3 regions of the Paenibacillus sp. CR_12 genome follow, and region 1 is predicted to be linked to each of the others. Evidence: predicted binding sites of a transcription regulator. Region 1 holds the regulator's gene; each other region holds the start of a gene.
What was found. The regulator Rex, encoded in region 1, represses fermentation and respiration genes when NADH is low (regulators of the CRP and FNR family bind a similar motif). The targets are predictions, from matches to a motif close to TTGTGAAATATTTCACAA.

Region 1 (6,238 bases):
TGTACCCCATTTGTCGAAAAATACATTTTAGAGCACAAAGTATAATAATATCTTAGCACGACAAAAAAGTAAAAAAAAATAACCAGCATAACAATTTATGCTGGTAAAAGCGCGTTTTCACGAAATTGACAACGAAATTGTTCTCCCGAGAGAATTTCTTCCTTCAACAGGATGTCAAGAGAATTGTCGAATATCGGCCGTTTCTGCTCCAAAAGAGTTTTGGTGCGATTCATCAGCTCTTCCAATATCACATTGTTCTCTTTCATCAGCTCTTCGGTAGTAACCATGTTCATGTTAACGATACCCAGCGACGTCAGACCCGACTTCATCATCGTCTCCACGATGTTCAGCGACTGCTCGAAGTCATTGCTGGAGCCCGTGCTTCGGCCCCCGTAATAGATCTCTTCGGCGGCCGCGCCGCCAAGAGCGATCATAATCTGCTCTTCCAGGAAGGTTTTTGTGTACAAATACTGTTCCTGCTGCGGATTATGGCGAACATAACCAAGCGCCTTGCCGCGCGGGCTGAGCGCGACTTGCTTCACGCTGCCTGGGCGCACCAGCTCTGCCATGATAGCATGTCCCAATTCGTGGATGGCAACACGCTTTTTCTCCTCCAAATTCGATTCACGGTCGGAACGCTCGCCCATCATGACCTTGTCAATCGCCATGGACAGATGACGCTGATGGATAAATTGTTCGTTCTCGCGCATCGTATAGATGGCGGCTTCGTTCATGACGCTCTCCAGCTGTGCACCCGAGAAGCCGTAGGCTTCCTCTGCTATTTTCTCCAGGTCGACATCTTGATGCAGCGGCTTATTGCCAGCATGCAGGTTCAAGATATGCGTCCGGCCCTTCTTGTCAGGCAGATCCACTTGAATATGGCGGTCGAATCGTCCTGGACGCAGCAGCGCGCTGTCCAGCATTTCTTTACGGTTCGTTGCGGCGATCACCAGAATGCGAGGCGTGTCCTGCGAATAGATGCCGTCCATTTCGGTCAGCAGCTGATTCAGCGTTTGATCGTACTCTCGCTGTTGGCCGCCTTCGCGTTTACCGCCGATGACGTCGATCTCATCGATGAAGATGATGGCATTTTGCTTGTTTTCTTTGGCCGCGCGGTTGCGGGCATCCTTGAACAAATCCCGGATACGCCCTGCACCGACGCCGACATACATCTCCACGAATTCACTGCCGGAAGCAGCGACAAATATAGAGTCGGTATAATGGGCAGCAGCCTTGGCCATCAAGGTCTTCCCTGTTCCCGGAGGCCCTGTGAGAAGAATCCCCTTCAATGGACGTATGCCGAATTTCTTGATATCCTCGTGACGAATCAGAAAATCCAATGCTTCCCGCAGCTCCTGCTTAGCGTTATCCTGCCCGCCGATTTCCTCGAACGTCAGCTTGGCCGGGCCGCTCTTCTTCCGCTTTCGCTCATTTCCGGCACCAACCGCGATGCCGCCCTTCATCTTGGCTATAAACAGCAAGCCGCCTACGAGTCCTGCCGCTATTAAGAGAGGCACGATGTTCACGCCGACAAACACAAGGAATACCAACAAAACCGGAATGAAGCCTAACATGATTTCTTTTGCTAATTTAGGCACGGTTCCACACCTCCATTTTGCCAGGTTGACGCGGCAAGATTATAAATTTACCAGACTTGCCGTCCGACAAGCTGACATAGACATTGGTGTCATCGATCGTTGCTTTTGCTTTCAAATTCGGCGACTGGGCAGCCAGCTGCTCGAGCGATGATTGAATATCGGTATACTGCTTATTGTCCATCGCTTCGGCAACCGACAGCATGGCTTGCTCCCACCATTGATCCAATGCTTCCGAGGAATGGTCCTCCACCTGGATTCTCAATTCCCGCTTCCCGATCACGGACTTGCCTTCCTGCTTAATATGCTGAACCAAACCTTGTAAATTCGCATCCGGAGCCAAATCAAGATTCAAAGTCACGGTATCCTGTTTAATATCTATATGAGAACTTTTCACGCCATCGTATTGTGACACAACAGTTGCGAGCGGATTCTGCAAAGCCATCTGCCGATACAGAAACCAACCGCCAAAGAGGACCGATGCTGAGATCACGACAGTCAGCATGATAGGTACAATGCGCAGTTTCATGAAGTTCCTCCTTCAATTTCGATATGAAATTTTGTATAGCAATTGCAGCACAATAATACATATATCAACGATATATGGTGAGGCATGTAATTGATCTGCTCAATTCGTACAAGTACGAGTATATCACATCTTATATACTTTTTCATGCTTGTCTGTGAAAATATTTAGAACAGTTTTACCAATTTATTTCTGTATGCGCTTACATATTTATGTGCCAAAGAGGCATCCCTATGAGGGGACGCCTTTTCATTTGTTTTCTTATTGATTAGGAAGAATAATATCATTTCCGATGGCGTTTCCGTCTTGAAAACGATAGAATCGGTAACCGCGCTGACCGTTGTTTTCATATTGCAGCTGCCAGGCATACTCGCCTTCATACATTCCCGGCAGCAATCGCTTGATGACCGCACCCGGCATTTCTTTACGGATCTGGTCCCGCATCACGGCCTCTGACATGCCCGTATTCAATAACACCGACTGAACGGCATCTGTCCCTTCAACAGGAACGTTATCGTCCGTAAACTTCACCCAGACCATGCGGTCTTGATTGTCTTTATCTTTCCCGCTGACCACCCAATAGTTATTGTCCTCGCCCCATACCGATTTATAGGTCTTGTCGGACGAGACCAATTGGCCATGCTGTTTCGCTGCAAGGATCGCCATTCTTTCTTCATTCCACGTATCTTTCATAACATAGGAATAATAGAGCTGTAGGCCAAGCAATAATAGCAGGACGCCGGACACGCTCAGCAATATCCACTTCGTTTTTTTCTTCAAATCCGTCTTCCTCGCTCCCCTTGATTATTCCCTAGAGGGTTGTAAGACGCTCAAATGCACGCTGCGCTTCCCGGCGGATGCGTTCCTCGTCGAGAGTAAGGCTCGCGCCATTCTTCACCAACTGCTTGCCGTCAACCCATACATGCTCTACATCCTTCGCGCTGGCAGAGTAGATCGCGTGAGAAATATAGTCGGTCCGTGGAAGGAAATGCGCCTGATCCGTATTCAATGCGATCATATCGGCTTTCATCCCAACCGCGAGCATACCGATATCCTCAAGGAAAGCGGACTTGGCTCCGTATACCGTGCCCATTCGGAGCGCTTCGGAGGCCGGAATGGCCGTCGGATCCCCGCTTACTCCTTTATGGATCAGGGCAGCCAGCCGCATCTCTTCGAACATATCCAGGTTATTGTTGCTAGCAGGTCCGTCGGTACCGAGCGACACCGTTACGCCGGCTTTCAGCAGCGCAGGTACGCGGGCGACTCCGCTGGCAAGCTTCAAATTGCTTCCGGGATTATGCGATACGGCTACTTGGTGCTTGGCCAAGACTTCGATTTCTTCATCGGTCAGATGAACGGCATGCGCAAGGAGCGTAGGACGGGAGAACATGCCCAGCTTCTCCAAATGGGCAACGGGGCGAAGCCCGTAGTCCTTAACATTCTGAGCCACTTCAGTTTCCGTTTCGGACATATGGGTATGCAAAGGCAGGTTCAAGTCATGGGATGCTTGAACGAATTTTTCGATGAAATCCGGCGGGCAGGTATAAGGCGCGTGCGGCGAGATCATCGTCGTAATTCTGCCGTCAGCCTTGCCATGCCAATCCTTCGCGAATGCCACCGCCTCATCCAGCTTCTGCTGCTGTACCTCGGGCGGGCATAAACCGATTACGCCGCGCGTCAGGACGCCGCGCATTCCCGAGTCCTGGACAACCTTCGCGACCTGATCCATATGGTCATACATATCCACAAACGTCGTGGTTCCGCCCTTGATCATCTCCAGCACGGAGAGCGATGTGCCCCAATATACGTCGTCTGACGTGAATTTGGCTTCCATCGGCCACATTTTTTCCTGAAGCCATACTTGCAGCGCCAGATCGTCCCCATAGCCGCGAAGAAGCGACATGGCGGCATGTCCATGCGTGTTCACCAATCCGGGCAGGAAGAACAGATGGGTTCCGTCGATAATCTCTGTCCCCTCTTCCACGACGGGCTCCTCTTCGCCCAGGTACGTGATCCGGTCGTTCTCAACCACCATGTATCCGCGAAGCACGGATTGGCTTTCCTCCAGTACTGCAAACGTTCCGTTCTTAACCATCCACTTCGTTGTTGTCATGTGCTGCATCCTCCTTGCCGTTATCCAAATAATAGGCCAAACTTTGCAAATCCGTTGTAAAATCAGCCGTATGAATCCGGATATGGGCTGGGGCTTTCAGGATGGTTGGCGCAAAGTTCAGAATCGCCTCGATCCCTGAGGCGATAAGCTGATTCGCGACGTTCTGCGCTTCGAAATCCGGAACGGTAATAATCCCGATTCGAATGCTGTGCTCATGAACCGTCTTCTCCAGCTCTTCCATCGGCTGTACGACCAAATTGTTAATTTTCATACCAACTTTGGGAGAATACGAATCGAAAATCGCCACAATCTTCATATTATCCTTAAGGAATGCATTGTAATTCGATAATGCATGTCCAAGATTACCGGCCCCGACCAGTGCGACATTGATCTTCTGGTCCAGCTTCAGAATCTGGCGAATCTTCTCGATCAGATAAGAAACATCATATCCGATCCCTTTCCGTCCAAAATCACCGAAATACGCCAGGTCCTTACGAATTTGAGCAGGATTGAGGTCCAGCTTCTGTCCCAGCTCCTGGGAGGAAACCGTGGAAACCTCCCTCTTCTGAAGCTCATTCAAATAGCGCAAGTATACAGGTAATCTGCGGACCACGGCTTCCGAAATTTTTTCCGATTTCATGCATGCTCCCCCTAATAATAGGTTAATAACTACATCTTTTTTGTTGATCGTGCTTGGTTTCACTTTATTCCGCTTGGTTTCCCGCGCTTGCCTCTTCCTGCAGCCATTCCGAAATTCGGGGAACGATCCCCTCTGTCGGCATATGCTCCATCTTCGGCCCCGGCAAGGAATATAAGAAATACTTCCCGTAATAGGATTCAATGACCCGGGTATCGTACACGATCACGATCCCTTTATCTTGTGCTGTTCGCACCAGACGCCCAAACCCCTGTTTGAAACGAATGACCGCTTGCGGAACCGAAAGCTTCATGAAGGGATTCTTCTTCTGCTGCTGCAGCAGTTCGCTCTTGGCCTCGACCAAGGGGTGATTCGGCGGCTGGAACGGCAGCCGGACGATGGCAAGACAAGTCAGCGCCTCGCCCGGGATGTCTACCCCTTCCCAGAAGGAGCTGGTGCCCAGCAGCACGGAAGCGCTGCTGTCCTGAAATCTTCGGATTAACTTGGTACGGCTGGTTCCGTCCATACCTTGTCCCAATACCGTGATGTCGCTTGATGCAAGCGCTTCTTTCAGCGGCTCGTGCACCTGGCGCAGCATCCGGTACGAAGTGAACAGGACGAGCATGCGGCCATGCGTAGCGACGGCCGTATCGGCCAAAGACTTCACGAGCATATTCACAAAGAGTGCATCCCCGACCGATCCCTTCACGCTCGGAAAATCGCGCGGCACGACAAGAAGGGCTTGTTCCCTGTAATTAAACGGGGACGGGAGCTGAACCGTGTTCAGGTTCCCCGCTTCAGCCGCTTCCTGAAGACCCAGGTTTTCGATCATGAACTGAAACGATTTGTCCACCGACAAGGTTGCCGATGTCAGAATCACGCTTTGTTTCTTGTCAAAAAACAATTCCTTCAGATGAGCGCTCACGTCGACGGGCACGGCATACAACTGCAGCGATTTGCTGCGGAAATTGCCGTTCGCCTCCATCCAGTATACCGTGCCCTCATCGTTCAGGGCCATGAAGGAGCGCAGGTCTTCGCGATGCGCGGCCAGGTCCTTAAATAGGCCCGATAGGTCGGTTAACAGGCTGTCCGCGCTGTAGTCATCCAAATCTTCCTTCATTTCGGCGATCAGCTTATCGCCCTTGCGCACGACATCGCCCAGCGTCAGATGAATTTGATGCTCCAGTTCGGCCATCGAATCCCAATCCTTCGGCTTCTTAAGCGGGGACAGGCGGAGCGAGAATTGGCCGGCATCTCCCGGAGAAGCGTCTCCGCGTTCCGGAAGCAGTCCGAACAATTGATCGCTGAGCCGATCCCAGTTCTCTTTTGCGGTAATGAGGTCCGGATACAAACGGTCGATGACGGAA
Region 2 (6,238 bases), on a different contig from region 1:
TTCCAGTTCAGCGGGCATGTGATCAACAGCTTGCCGTAGACGGTACCTACATTCTGGGCGTACCACTGCGCTTTCGCCGCCTTTTTCACAAGATCCTGCGGAAATGCTTCCGTCCCCGTAAATACGTACGGAATGTGCGCCGCCGCCATCATTTGCACCGTATCTTTATGATGGAACGCTTTGCCCTGCTGCTGTTTGCCGACACCGGACGTACTGGTCATATGCCCTAATGGCGTAGAGTACGAAAGCTGTGCACCGGTGTTCATATAGCCTTCATTATCATATTCCAGAATGATCAGGTTATGGCCCCGCAGCGCCGTTCCGATGGCCGAACCCATCCCGATGTCCATGCCGCCGTCGCCGGTCACCATGACAAAAATGAAATCCTCGGGAACTTCGATTTCCCCGCGGCGTTTCTTCTCAAGGAACGCTTCTACCGTGCCGGATAAAGTAGCCGGTCCGTTCTGGAACAAATTATGAATGAAGTTCTGCTTATGCGAGTTATACGGATACCCCGTTGTTGTGATATATGCGCAGCCGGTATGGAATAAAGTAACGACATGGCCTTCAATCCCTTTGAAAAAGAGCTCCAGCGCCGGGAAAATACCGCAGCCCGGGCAAGCTCCGTGACCGGAAGCAAACCGTTTCGGTTTCGCGGCAAGCGCTCGCATCGGCGGCACTTTAACGGATAGTTTACTTGTCTCTTCATCCACCTTTACGGTGATCAGGCCAGATTTAAAGCTGTCTCCATTCATCGGGGCAATGACCGGCTGCAGTCTTTGCTCCTCAGCTCCTGGTGTTTGGCCGTAATAATCAAACGGCACTTTGGCATAACCGAGCTCCATGGCCTCGATCGTCAAAGCAAAAAAAGCTTCCGCGTCATCTGCGTAATAGTCTTTCCCGCCAAGTCCGAATATGCGGGACAGCACAATAGGCTGCGGACCACGGATTTCCTGCAGGGCCGCTTTGACCTCATGGGTCAGATTGGCCCCATGCGCACCGTAAGAATCGGCACGTTCGCCAACCAGCAGTGCTTTGACACCTGTCAATGCCTCGCGGATTTCTCTTGCCGGGAACGGCCGGAGAATATTCGGGCTGATTATGCCCGCTTTCATTCCTTTCGCCCGCAGTCGGTCCACGACGTCTTTGGAGGATTCGGCCGCCGAATTGAGGAGGAATAAAGCCACCTCTGCGTCTTCCATCCGGTACAGATCAAGCGGCGAATAGGATCTTCCGGACAAAGCCGCATATTCCTCTGCCACTTCCTTGAATACTTCCCCCGCACGGTACATGGCGTTGGACTGTTGGAAGTGGTTGTTCATCAAATCGTCGCCGTTCATATAAGCCCCAACAACGATCGGGTTGTTCTCGTCCAGCACATGTGGATATTCAGGCGCCTGTTCCCCTACGAACCCCTGAACGGTTTCGCGGTTCGTGAATATTTGTACCCGGCGTTTCTGGTGCGATGTAAAAAATCCGTCATAAGCTACAATGACCGGCAGGCGCACGTCTTCATGTTCAGCGATTCGCAGCGCCATAATATTCATGTCATAAACGGCCTGCGGTGAACGGGCGGTCAAAATCACCCAGCCGGTGTTCAGGCCGTAGTAAAGATCCGAATGGTCACCGCGAATATCCAGCGGTCCGCTGACTGCACGCGTCACCAAATTCATGACCATCGGGAAACGCGTGCCCGCCTGCACAGGAAGCTGTTCGATCATATACAGGAAACCATTCGCGCTGGTAGCATTGAATACCCGTGCTCCGGCTGCGGCCGCACCGTAGCAGATCCCCGCCGATCCATGTTCGCCGTCAGCTGGAATCAGCTTGATGTCATGTTCGCCGCGTGTACGCATCATGTCAAGATATTGGGCAATTTCCGTAGAAGGCGTAATCGGAAAATAACCCATCATGTGATAGTTAATCTGGGCAGCCGCCATGGCAGCCATTTCGTTGCCCGATTCGAAGACTGCCGTTTGAGCGGCCGCCAGCTTATTCTCCGTTGTTTCTTGAATTTGCATATTCATGATCGGACTCCCTCCGCAGTTAAATAGGGAAATGATTGCCGCACACGGTGCTGCTCCGCATAATGCGGCTCTTCTAACATGGCAGCCAAAGCGGTGGTCGGACAAGCTTCGATACACTTCAGGCAGCCTTTGCAATACTGATAATCGATACCTTTCATAAACATCTGCATATTCCCGCGCTTATCCGGCTTCGTCTCCCACACGATGCAGAAATCCGGACATACCGTATCGCAGGCGGCACAGTGAATGCAGTCCTCGATCTTGTACTCTGGCAAATATCCCTGCCGGGAGCCGCTAAGATCCTTCAGGACACTGTTCGCCGTAACGTGCAGAATCCCGCCCAGCTCCTGCGTTTCATATCCAAGCATCGGCTGCGGTCTTGCGAAGGCAATTTTGTCTATAAGATCTGAGCCGTTTCCCAAGGAAAGGAACCGGACTTCGTTATATCCTCTGTCAAAGGTCCGCACATTCGCTTCCACGAGGTGGGGCAGCTTTTTCTCAAATGTTGTACGGATCACCTGCCGCATATCGTCCGGGTCTAGAAAGCTGCAAATCCGGAACAATGCCCCCAGCATGGCCGTATTCACTTTCGTTTTTTCCTCAACGGAAATGTTCAGCGCATCAACGACAGCCAGCGTTCCCTGCGTCATGTTCAGATCAACGGCCACTTCGGACAGGGCTCGCGCCGTATTCACAAGCACCGTTCCATCAGGCTGTACTCCGCTTATGACATCGATCGTCTTATACAAGGCTTCATGAAATACGCCGACGACATGCGGCTGCTCAATGGGACTGTGATCTCGAATTTCCACCTCGGAATCGCAGAACCTTACGAAGCTCTTCACCGGCGACCCTTTTTTCTCCGAACCATAGCTGGAAAAATTCGAACCGTTAAGTCCGGAGCCGGTCACCCCGGCTTCGGCCAGCATTTTTCCGGCCAGGTTGGCGCCAAGCCCGCCGATGGATTCGAGACGAATCTCGAAAAATCCCAGTTCATTCTTTTGAGGCAAAATCGACATGTTCTCTCCTCATTTCTTCTTAGGTCATTAATTCCAGTTTAAAAGAAGAAACGGACCGGGTTTGTGATTAAACTCACTACTCAAAAAATTGTGATTCCAATCACTATGTCGGTTGTGAGAGCGAAGTATACTGTCTTCAACAGTCCAATTGCGAGGCAATCTTATACTGACCTTAAGGCAAAAAATCACGAAATTGGAGGAGAAATTATGAATAACAACGTCCAAGAGACCTTAGAGCATCAGCCGTCCATGTTCTGCTTTCAATGTCAGGAAGCATCCAAAGGAACAGGCTGCACCATCGTCGGCGTATGCGGCAAACCGCATGATGTGGCAAACCTGCAGGATTTGCTGATTTATCTGCTGAAAGGCATCTCTTTTCTCAGTCTGGATGTCCGGCTGCCGGAGGGGCTTGAACAACGCGTATCGCTGTTTATGATGGACTCCTTGTTTGCAACGATTACGAACGCCAACTTTGACCGCGAGGTGTTTGTGGGAAGAATCCGGGAAGCGATCGAGCTCCGCGGTGAGGTGCGCACCTATTATAACGAACAATATCCGGAAGGAACCGCCAATCTCCCTGATGCTGCCGTCTGGCAAGCGGATAACGAAGCTGCTTTTGATGAAAAAGCACGTACGGTGGGTGTCCTCTCGACCCGCAATGAAGACATCCGCTCGCTGCGCGAATTGATTACGTACGGCTTGAAGGGGATGGCTGCTTATACGTACCACGCGCTGCATCTGGAGAAGGATGATCACGAATTAAACCGTTTTATGCGCCGCGCGCTTGCCGCCACGCTTGACGACAGCCTTGAAGTGCAGGATCTGGTCGCTTTGACGATGGAAACCGGTAAATACGGCGTCAACGCCATGGCGATGCTGGATGAAGCGAACACCTCGGTTTACGGAAATCCGGAAATTACGAAGGTCAATATCGGGGTAAGCAACCGGCCCGGCATTCTCATCAGCGGCCATGACCTGAAGGATTTGGAGGAGCTGCTGAAGCAGACGGAAGGAACCGGCGTGGACGTGTACACGCACAGTGAAATGCTGCCTGCCCACTATTATCCGGCATTCAAGAAATATGAACATTTTGTAGGCAATTACGGGAATGCCTGGTGGAAGCAGAATAGCGAATTCGCAGCCTTTAACGGACCGATATTAATGACGACCAACTGTATCGTCCCGCCGAAAGACAGTTATAAGGACCGTATCTATACAACAGGCAATACGGGGTTTCCGGGTGTCCGCCATATTCCAGAAGGAAAAGACGGTGCTCCGAAAGACTTCTCCCTACTAATCGAGCAAGCGAAAGGATGCCCCGCTCCAACAGAGCTTGAAACGGGTGAGATCATCGGCGGTTTCGCTCATGCCGCTGTGATGAACGTGGCCGATCAAGTCGTCGATGCCGTGAAATCCGGGGCGATCCGCCGCTTCTTCGTCATGGCCGGCTGCGATGGACGGATGAAATCCCGCACCTATTACACCGATTTTGCGGCTGAACTTCCAAAAGACACCGTCATTCTAACGGCAGGCTGTGCCAAATACAAATACAATAAACTGGATCTAGGTGAAATCGGCGGTATTCCGCGGGTCCTGGACGCTGGTCAATGCAATGATTCTTACTCCCTCGTCGTGATTGCATTGAAGCTGAAGGAAGTATTCGGCCTTGAGGATATTAATGATTTGCCGATTTCCTATAACATTGCCTGGTATGAGCAAAAAGCGGTGATCGTGCTGCTTGCCCTGCTATATCTTGGCGTTAAAAATATTCATCTGGGCCCTACGCTCCCTGCATTCCTGTCGCCTAACGTTGCCAAAGTCCTCGTGGAAAACTTCGGGATCGGCGGCATTACCAATGTGGAAGATGACATGAAAATGTTTCTTGGTGCCTAAAAAAAGAATGCCCTCGCCGGGGCATTCTTTTTCTTATAATTCAGTAATTTTCATAGCGTTTGCGCCGTAGTTCATAAAATAACTGCATAATGGGATGCTTTAACTTCTATTTCTCGGCCATGTTTAACATTCGCTTTTTGCCAATGCGTCTGTCCACCAAAGACAACTGTTCTTGTTATTGTGGAGGATGAGTGCCATCAGCCGCGCTGAACAGATAGTATACTTTTCAATCGACTTCCCGTGAAAATGCTGCTCACTAGCAGTACGAATCCGCCAAACAGATAGGGCAAGTTAAAGTGGACTTCAAACAAAATACCTGCCAGCATCGGTCCAAATATCGTACCGAGACTCGTATAAGCGTTATTCATCCCTGCAACAAATCCCTGTTCGTCCCCGGCCACTCTGGACAGCAGCGTATTGATCGTGGGACGCAATATATTATTAAACGTAAAGAACAACATCGTGACTACCATGACATAGTAGAAATGGCCGGAGAATAATAAGAATACAAGGGATACTGCCGATAACAACAGCATGGCAACGATGATCCGTTTTTCTCCGAATCGTCGTGTGATCCGGTCGGTGAACAACAATTGATTCAACGTGCCGATAAGCGAACATACGGTAAGCAATATAGCGATTTGACGCGTCGTGAATCCGTAGACTTGTACGACAAAAAGCGGGAAAATCGCTTCAAAATGCGTTAAACCGAAGGTCATGGCGAACACAATGAGCAACAGGACAAAATACCGAGATCGAACCGAAAGCACGATTTGCCAGAATACATTTTCCCTCTTCTCCTTCACTTGGCGACGCATCCGGCGAAGGTCCGCCGACAGCGATTCAGGCAATCCCCATAGACTGCAAACCATGGCCAGCAGCCCTACGCATGCGGACACATAGAAGGGCATCTTAATGCCCCATTCCGCAAGCAATCCGCCGACACCCGGACCAATAATAAACCCGGATGTCATCGACGCACCTAACCATGACATGGCCTTGCTGCGCTGCTCATCTGCTGTAATGTCGGCAATATAAGCAATGATGGACGGGATTAAGGCTGCTGAGCCTACTCCGCCAATCAACCGTGATACGAATAATAAAGTTAGATCGCCCGCGAACGCTGCGAGCAAGTTGGAGATGGCAAACAAGATCAAACCTATGATAATCATGGGTTTACGCCCATATCGATCTGACAAATTACCTGCAAGAGGTGAGAACAGAAACTGGGTCAAGCCGAAGCAGGAGACCAAATATCCCGCGGCCTGTCCGTTTGCTCTAAACTGCTCAAGAAGTTCC
Region 3 (6,238 bases), on a different contig from region 1:
ACGAGGTAAAGCTGCCTGACGACGCCCAGAAACCTACCATATCCAAATTCAGCATGAGCTCCATGCCGGTTGTCTCGTTAAGCATTGCTAACAAAGACAACATGGAATTGGATGAATTGACCCGCATCACGGAGAATGACATCGTTCCCGAGCTGGAGGATTTGGACGGGGTTGCTTCCATCCAGGTAGCCGGCCAATTCGTGAATGAGGTACAGCTTAAGTTTAACCAGGACAAAATGAGCGAGCTTGGCCTGACCGAGGATACCGTCAAAGGTATCGTGCAAGGTTCGGCGCTGTACGCTCCGCTCGGCATGTTCGAAATGGAAAAGTCCCAAAAAGCCGTTGCCGTTGATGGCGGCATCATCGGCATCGACGATCTGAAGAATATCGCCATTCCGGTCATTCCGGGTGGCGGCGGGGCGGATGCGTCTGCCAGCGCCGGTGCTCCGAATGCCGGTGCAGGCCAGCAGCAACAGCCGCCTGGCGATGCTGCAGGGGCCGGCCAGCAAGCCGTGCCTGGTGCTGGCGGTGCTGGTGCTGGCGCTGGTGGACAAAATAGTGCTCCTGGTATGCCAACCGGCATTCCAACCGTCAAACTGAGCGAGATTGCCAAAATTGAAGTGATCGGCTCCTCGGAATCCATCTCCCGCACCAACGGGAAGGAATCGATCGGTATTCAAATCGTAAAAGCAAACGATGCCAACACGGTTGACGTCGTGAACCAGGTCAAAGACAAGGCCGAAGAATTGAGAGGCCTGTATCCTGGCATGGATCTGACGATCATGCTGGACCAAGGCAAGCCGATTGAGGACTCTGTCCATACGATGCTTTCCAAGGCATTATTCGGTGCGTTGTTCGCCGTTCTGATCATTATGGTCTTCCTGCGCAACATCCGTTCGACGATTATTTCGATCATTTCGATCCCGCTGTCCTTGCTGATTGCGGTTCTGTGCCTGAAGCAAATGGATATCACCTTGAACATGATGTCGCTCGGTGCCATGACCGTTGCCATCGGCCGGGTTGTCGATGACTCCATCGTGGTTATCGAGAATATTTACCGGCGCATGTCCCTCTCGACCGAGAAATTGAAGGGCCGAGAGCTCATCAGCGCCGCTACGCGCGAAATGTTTGTGCCGATCATGTCCTCCACCATCGTGACCATCGCGGTATTCCTGCCGCTTACATTGGTCAGCGGCATGGTAGGAGAGCTGTTCATGCCGTTTGCATTGACGATGGTCTTTGCCCTGCTTGCTTCCCTGGTCGTGGCGATTACGCTCGTACCTGCCATGGCGCACAGCCTGTTCCGCAAAGGCTTGAAGAACACACATGATCATGAAGAGAAGCCGGGTGCCATGGCCCGCGGCTATCGCTCCATCTTGAAATGGACCTTGAATCACAAAGCGATTACCTTCCTGGCAGCCATCGTGCTGCTCGTTGGAAGCTTGTTCTTGACCAAGTACCTGGGCGTAAGCTTTATTCCGGAACAGGAAGACAAATACGCGATGGTCACCTATTCACCTGAGCCTGGCGTAATGCTGGAGGATGTTGAGGATCGAGCCTTAAAAGCCGAGAAGCTGATCCTGGATCAACCAGGCGTGCAATCGATGCAATACTCCATCGGCGGAAGCAATCCGCTGGGCATGGGCTCCGCCAATTCAGGATTGTTCTACGTTATGTATGATCCGGACACGAAAAACTTCGAAGACGTCAAAAAGACGCTCATCGAAGATCTTGCCAAGGAAGTGCCGGACGGCACTTGGTCCAACATGGACATGGCAGCCGGCGGCTTTGGCGGCAGCCAGCTGACGGTGAACGTCTTCGGCGACTCGCTGGAGCAGATCAAGCCGGTGGCCGATCAAATCGCAGAGCTTGCGAACAAGGATACCGCGACGTTTGAAAATGCGGAAACCAGCTTGTCCGAAGCGTTTGAGCAGTACACGCTGGTAGCCGATCAAGAGAAGCTCAGCTCACTGGGCCTGACGGCCGGACAGCTGGCCATGAAGCTGGCCCCGGTACGGGAACGTCCGGTCTTGACCGAAGTCAAGATCGAAGGCAAAACCTACAATGTTTATATTGAAGCGGACAGCAAAACCTACAAGAGCATTAAGGAAATCGAGAACGAAACCGTGACCTCTCCGCTTGGCATCGAAGTGCCGATCAAGGATGTGGCCAAGGTGGAAAAAGGAACCACGCCGGATTCCATTACGCGCATCGACGGTAAAATGGTTGTGAGTGTCACAGCCGACATCCTGTCCAGTGACGTAGGCTCGGCTTCGACCAACCTGGAGACCGAAGTGAACAAGCTTGAGCTTCCAGACGGCGTGTCCGTCCAATTCGGAGGCGTCACCGAGCAAATTAACGAAACCTTCGGACAGCTCGGGCTTGCGATGCTGGCGGCCATCGCTATCGTATACTTTGTACTCGTGGTTACGTTTGGCGGGGGACTCGCTCCATTCGCCATCCTGTTCTCGCTGCCGTTCATTGTCATCGGCGCTATCATAGGCCTGCTCGTCACGGGCGAAACACTGAACGTGTCTGCACTGATGGGCGTGCTCATGCTGATCGGTATCGTTGTGACGAACGCGATCGTGTTGATCGACCGCGTGATCCATATGGAACGCGAAGGAATGAGCACGCGCGAAGCCCTGCTCGAAGCCGGCGCTACCCGTCTTCGTCCGATTCTGATGACGGCACTGGCAACCATCGGCGCGCTCCTGCCTCTCGTATTCGGCTGGGAGAGCAGCGCAGGCATTATCTCGAAAGGACTCGGCATCACGGTTATCGGCGGTCTGATCAGTTCCACGCTGCTGACGCTCGTGGTTGTACCGATCGTATACGAGTTCCTGATGAAGTTCAGCAAGAAAAGAATCGAAGATTAATTAGAACACCAAACGCCCCGGCCCTCCTAATTCAAGGAGACCGGGGCGTTGTTGTGTTTGATGATGATATGATTCTGGCGCTAATGCACCAGCATGGCTTCCTTGGAATGCTTCCAGGTCTTCAGCATGTTCAGATCCTGCGCGAGGAATTCCTCCAACAGGCTGAATAACGACTGGTATAGCGGACTTTGCGTGGACCCCTTCAAATCCTTGCAGAGGGATGGCACCCATGACAACAGATGCTCCTCCAGAAACTTCTCTTGTACCTCCATTAATTGCAACATGCTATCTTCACAATACGTATTGTTCAGCATACGGTCATGAAGCAGCGTCATAAATTCCAGTTCAATGGCTATATGATCGTCCGCTTCGCCATGCAGTTTATTAAAGGCAACACCGGCGGATGCATAACACTCGGCCAAATCCTGAGCGCATCCATCCTTCGTATAATGGGATTCCGCGGCCTGGCGAGGTTTGGACTGCTGAAGCAGCCGGCGGTATTCCGCCCTCTCATATTCGCAAATCCGAACCAATTCCTCAGGCGAGCGTCCGCATAAATATTTCATCAGGTCCGTACCGGCCTTCGAACACTCCGCCGCCTTGCTAATTCCGCTCCCGCGGCTCCATTCCGCAATCATAGACAAGCTGGGCCAATTGCCCAAAAAATCAATCAGCAGCTCGTAGACCGTCCCCCGGTTTTCAAGCCACCTGTGACAGACGTCAGGCACCTCCAAAGTTTGAACAGGTGATATCGCCATATCGAACCTCCTATTGGTAACCTTTCTTGTTGGATGTGATATCCTTGACAGTATATCTTAGATGAACGTCTAATGAAAGCAGTTTGAAATGATTTCCGAAAATTTCGGAAAAATCAGGAAACTTTCGGAAATCTAGAATGTCACTACTCGCTTTCAAGGGGAGAAAGCTTTGGTCCACAGGTTCAATATACAGGATTTAGAAAGCGTTTTCTGTGATGCTTCTCACAAATCCTTGAACTTATGCGTGCGGCTTGTCCGGCTGACATGACCCTTACAATGCATTGACTCCTGTTCGGGGAATGGCTACAATGTGACCATGCACGCTAGTAAAAGGGGGATTTCCATGATCGAACCGCTTAAAGATTCCTTCGGTCGTGTCCATGATTATATTCGAATCTCGGTGACGGATCGGTGCAATCTTCGTTGTGTATATTGTATGCCGGAAGAAGGGATGGAATTCCAACCTCACGATCAGATAATGAGCTATGAAGAGATCGCCGCGATCATGCGCGTTCTGGCCCCCATGGGCGTCTCCAAAGTACGCCTTACCGGCGGCGAGCCGCTTGTGCGCAAGGATCTGGAAACCTTGGTCCATCTAATTGCTTCCATTGAAGGAATTCAAGATATATCCCTCACCACCAACGGGATCATGCTCCCTTCCAAGGCCCGCCTGCTGAAGGAAGCGGGACTCACCCGCATCAACATCAGCTTGGATTCGCTCCAGGAAGAGCGTTACGCTCGCATCACGCGCGGCGGCCGGGTGCATAAAGTGCTGGAAGGCATTGAAGCCGCCTATGAAGCCGGCCTGAATCCGATCAAGCTGAACATGGTGTTAATGAAGGGCTTCAATGAGGACGAGATTCGCGACTTTATCGCCCTGACGCTTGATCGTCCCCTTCATGTCCGCTTTATTGAATACATGCCGATCGGCCAAGCATCCGATACCTGGCGGGATTCGTACCTGCCGCTGAGCCGAGTAGCCGAAGTGTGCCAAGAGGCCGGCTGGGCCATTCAAGAAGAGCAGGGCCCTTCCGGCAACGGTCCTTCGCGCAATATGAAGGTGGTTGGAGCAACGGGAACGTTCGGTTTGATCCATCCGGTCAGCGATCATTTCTGCGATTCCTGCAACCGGCTCAGGCTGACGGCCGACGGCCATATCAAGGCTTGCCTATATTGGTCGGACGAATTTAACGTGCGCCGCGTCATCGATGACCCTTCGGCGGTGGCGAACCTGTTCCGCAAAGCGCTCGGCGCCAAGCCGCTGAACCATGAAATGGCGCTCGCGCTGGAGAAAAAGGCCCAAAGCCATACTCCTACGGCCCGGCGCATGTCGCAGATCGGCGGATGAGCTTTTGCTCAGCGCATGAGAGCAGAATCAGCATAACCAAAGCAAACCGCCTTTATATACTAGAAAGCCCCGCCAAGCATTCGAATGGCGGGGCTATTTTTATAGGATGCGTGCAGGGACGATCATTCTTCCGTATTCAGCAGACCGCCTGCGGCCTCGTAATCCACGGGCGTATTCATGTTAAATAAGATTCGGCGCGGATCAAGGCCGGTAACCTCCGCTAATTCCTCCTCATTCGCAAAGACGGCATTCAGCTCCTGCACCCACTCCACCATGCGGAGCTGCCCCCGGATCAGCCTGCGCTCAAGGCTTTCCGCGGTCTCTCTGCGATACGCTGCCAGCAGCGGGTGCATCCTTCCTTCCACGACCGGGATTACGGCCTCCGCCGTGTCCTGCTTGTACGCCAGATCCAGCAGCCCCTGGAGAAACCGCTCGTGGATATAAGGCATATCGCAAGCTGCGACCAGATTCCATGTGCTCCGGGAAGACTTCAGGGCGGCGTGAAGGCCCGCCATCGGACCTTGTCCGACATAAAGGTCGGGGACGCATTCCAAGCCGAGGAATTGATAAGGTTCCGGGTCATTGGCAGACAGGATCACCCTTCCGCTGACTTTGTCCAGCGCGTGGACCGTCCGTTCAATCAAACTCATCCCCTCCATGGGCAGCAGCGCCTTGTTTCTCCCCATTCTCCGGGAGGCTCCTCCAGCAAGGGCGATGCCCGTCACTTGACCCGATGGCAGACGAACATCTTGGGAGTGAACGCTCATATGTTCCACCAGCCTTTCTTCGTTATAAAAAATCGGATTCAGTTTATAGGTTAATATCCAGAATAATGGAAAATCATTTAAAAGATGGTTTGTATCCCTTTTCAATGCGTGATACATTGAAAGGAAAGCGGCTTTTTTCTTATACCGCGATTATGGATTGTATTCGGTTTGAAAGGAATGACCTACTTGCGGAATATGGACAATGCTCAACCTTCGCTGACATCGCTCAAGCTGTTCAACTTCTTCATTTACGGAACCATGGTCATCTTCACCGGTTTCTTCCAGTTGTATTTGCAAGATATCGGCATGAGCAAAATCGAAATCGGCAGCCTGATGGCGATTGCGCCATTTGTGTCCATCTTCGCCAATCCGTTCTGGGGATTCTGGAGTGACCGGGCGGCCAACATCAAACGCGTGCTGCTGATCATGATGACCGGTACGCTGCTGCTGGTTCAGCTTGTTTTTCAGGCGAATACCTATGCAATG

Region 2: a site for Rex is predicted at 3,108-3,125, ahead of hcp (hydroxylamine reductase). Genes of this name have one in related genera too.
Region 3: a site for Rex is predicted at 3,848-3,865, ahead of RB297_RS22475 (TorD/DmsD family molecular chaperone). Genes of this name have one in related genera too.

The regions. Positions count from the first base shown of each region.
Region 1 is NZ_JAVFHO010000001.1:41,608-47,845, reverse strand. It holds gene RB297_RS00260 (AAA family ATPase) at 96-1,598, opposite strand; gene RB297_RS00255 (hypothetical protein) at 1,591-2,124, opposite strand; gene RB297_RS00250 (cell wall elongation regulator TseB-like domain-containing protein) at 2,383-2,901, opposite strand; gene RB297_RS00245 (amidohydrolase) at 2,933-4,234, opposite strand; gene RB297_RS00240 (redox-sensing transcriptional repressor Rex) at 4,209-4,874, opposite strand; gene dinG (ATP-dependent DNA helicase DinG) at 4,939-6,238, opposite strand, start outside.
Region 2 is NZ_JAVFHO010000003.1:635,179-641,416, forward strand. It holds gene RB297_RS15050 (thiamine pyrophosphate-dependent enzyme) at 1-2,027, opposite strand, end outside; gene RB297_RS15055 (2-oxoacid:acceptor oxidoreductase family protein) at 2,024-3,046, opposite strand; gene hcp (hydroxylamine reductase) at 3,254-4,939, shown strand; gene RB297_RS15065 (MFS transporter) at 5,137-6,238, opposite strand, start outside.
Region 3 is NZ_JAVFHO010000006.1:179,124-185,361, forward strand. It holds gene RB297_RS22470 (efflux RND transporter permease subunit) at 1-2,879, shown strand, start outside; gene RB297_RS22475 (TorD/DmsD family molecular chaperone) at 2,960-3,637, opposite strand; gene moaA (GTP 3',8-cyclase MoaA) at 3,981-4,985, shown strand; gene mobA (molybdenum cofactor guanylyltransferase) at 5,108-5,752, opposite strand; gene RB297_RS22490 (MFS transporter) at 5,939-6,238, shown strand, end outside.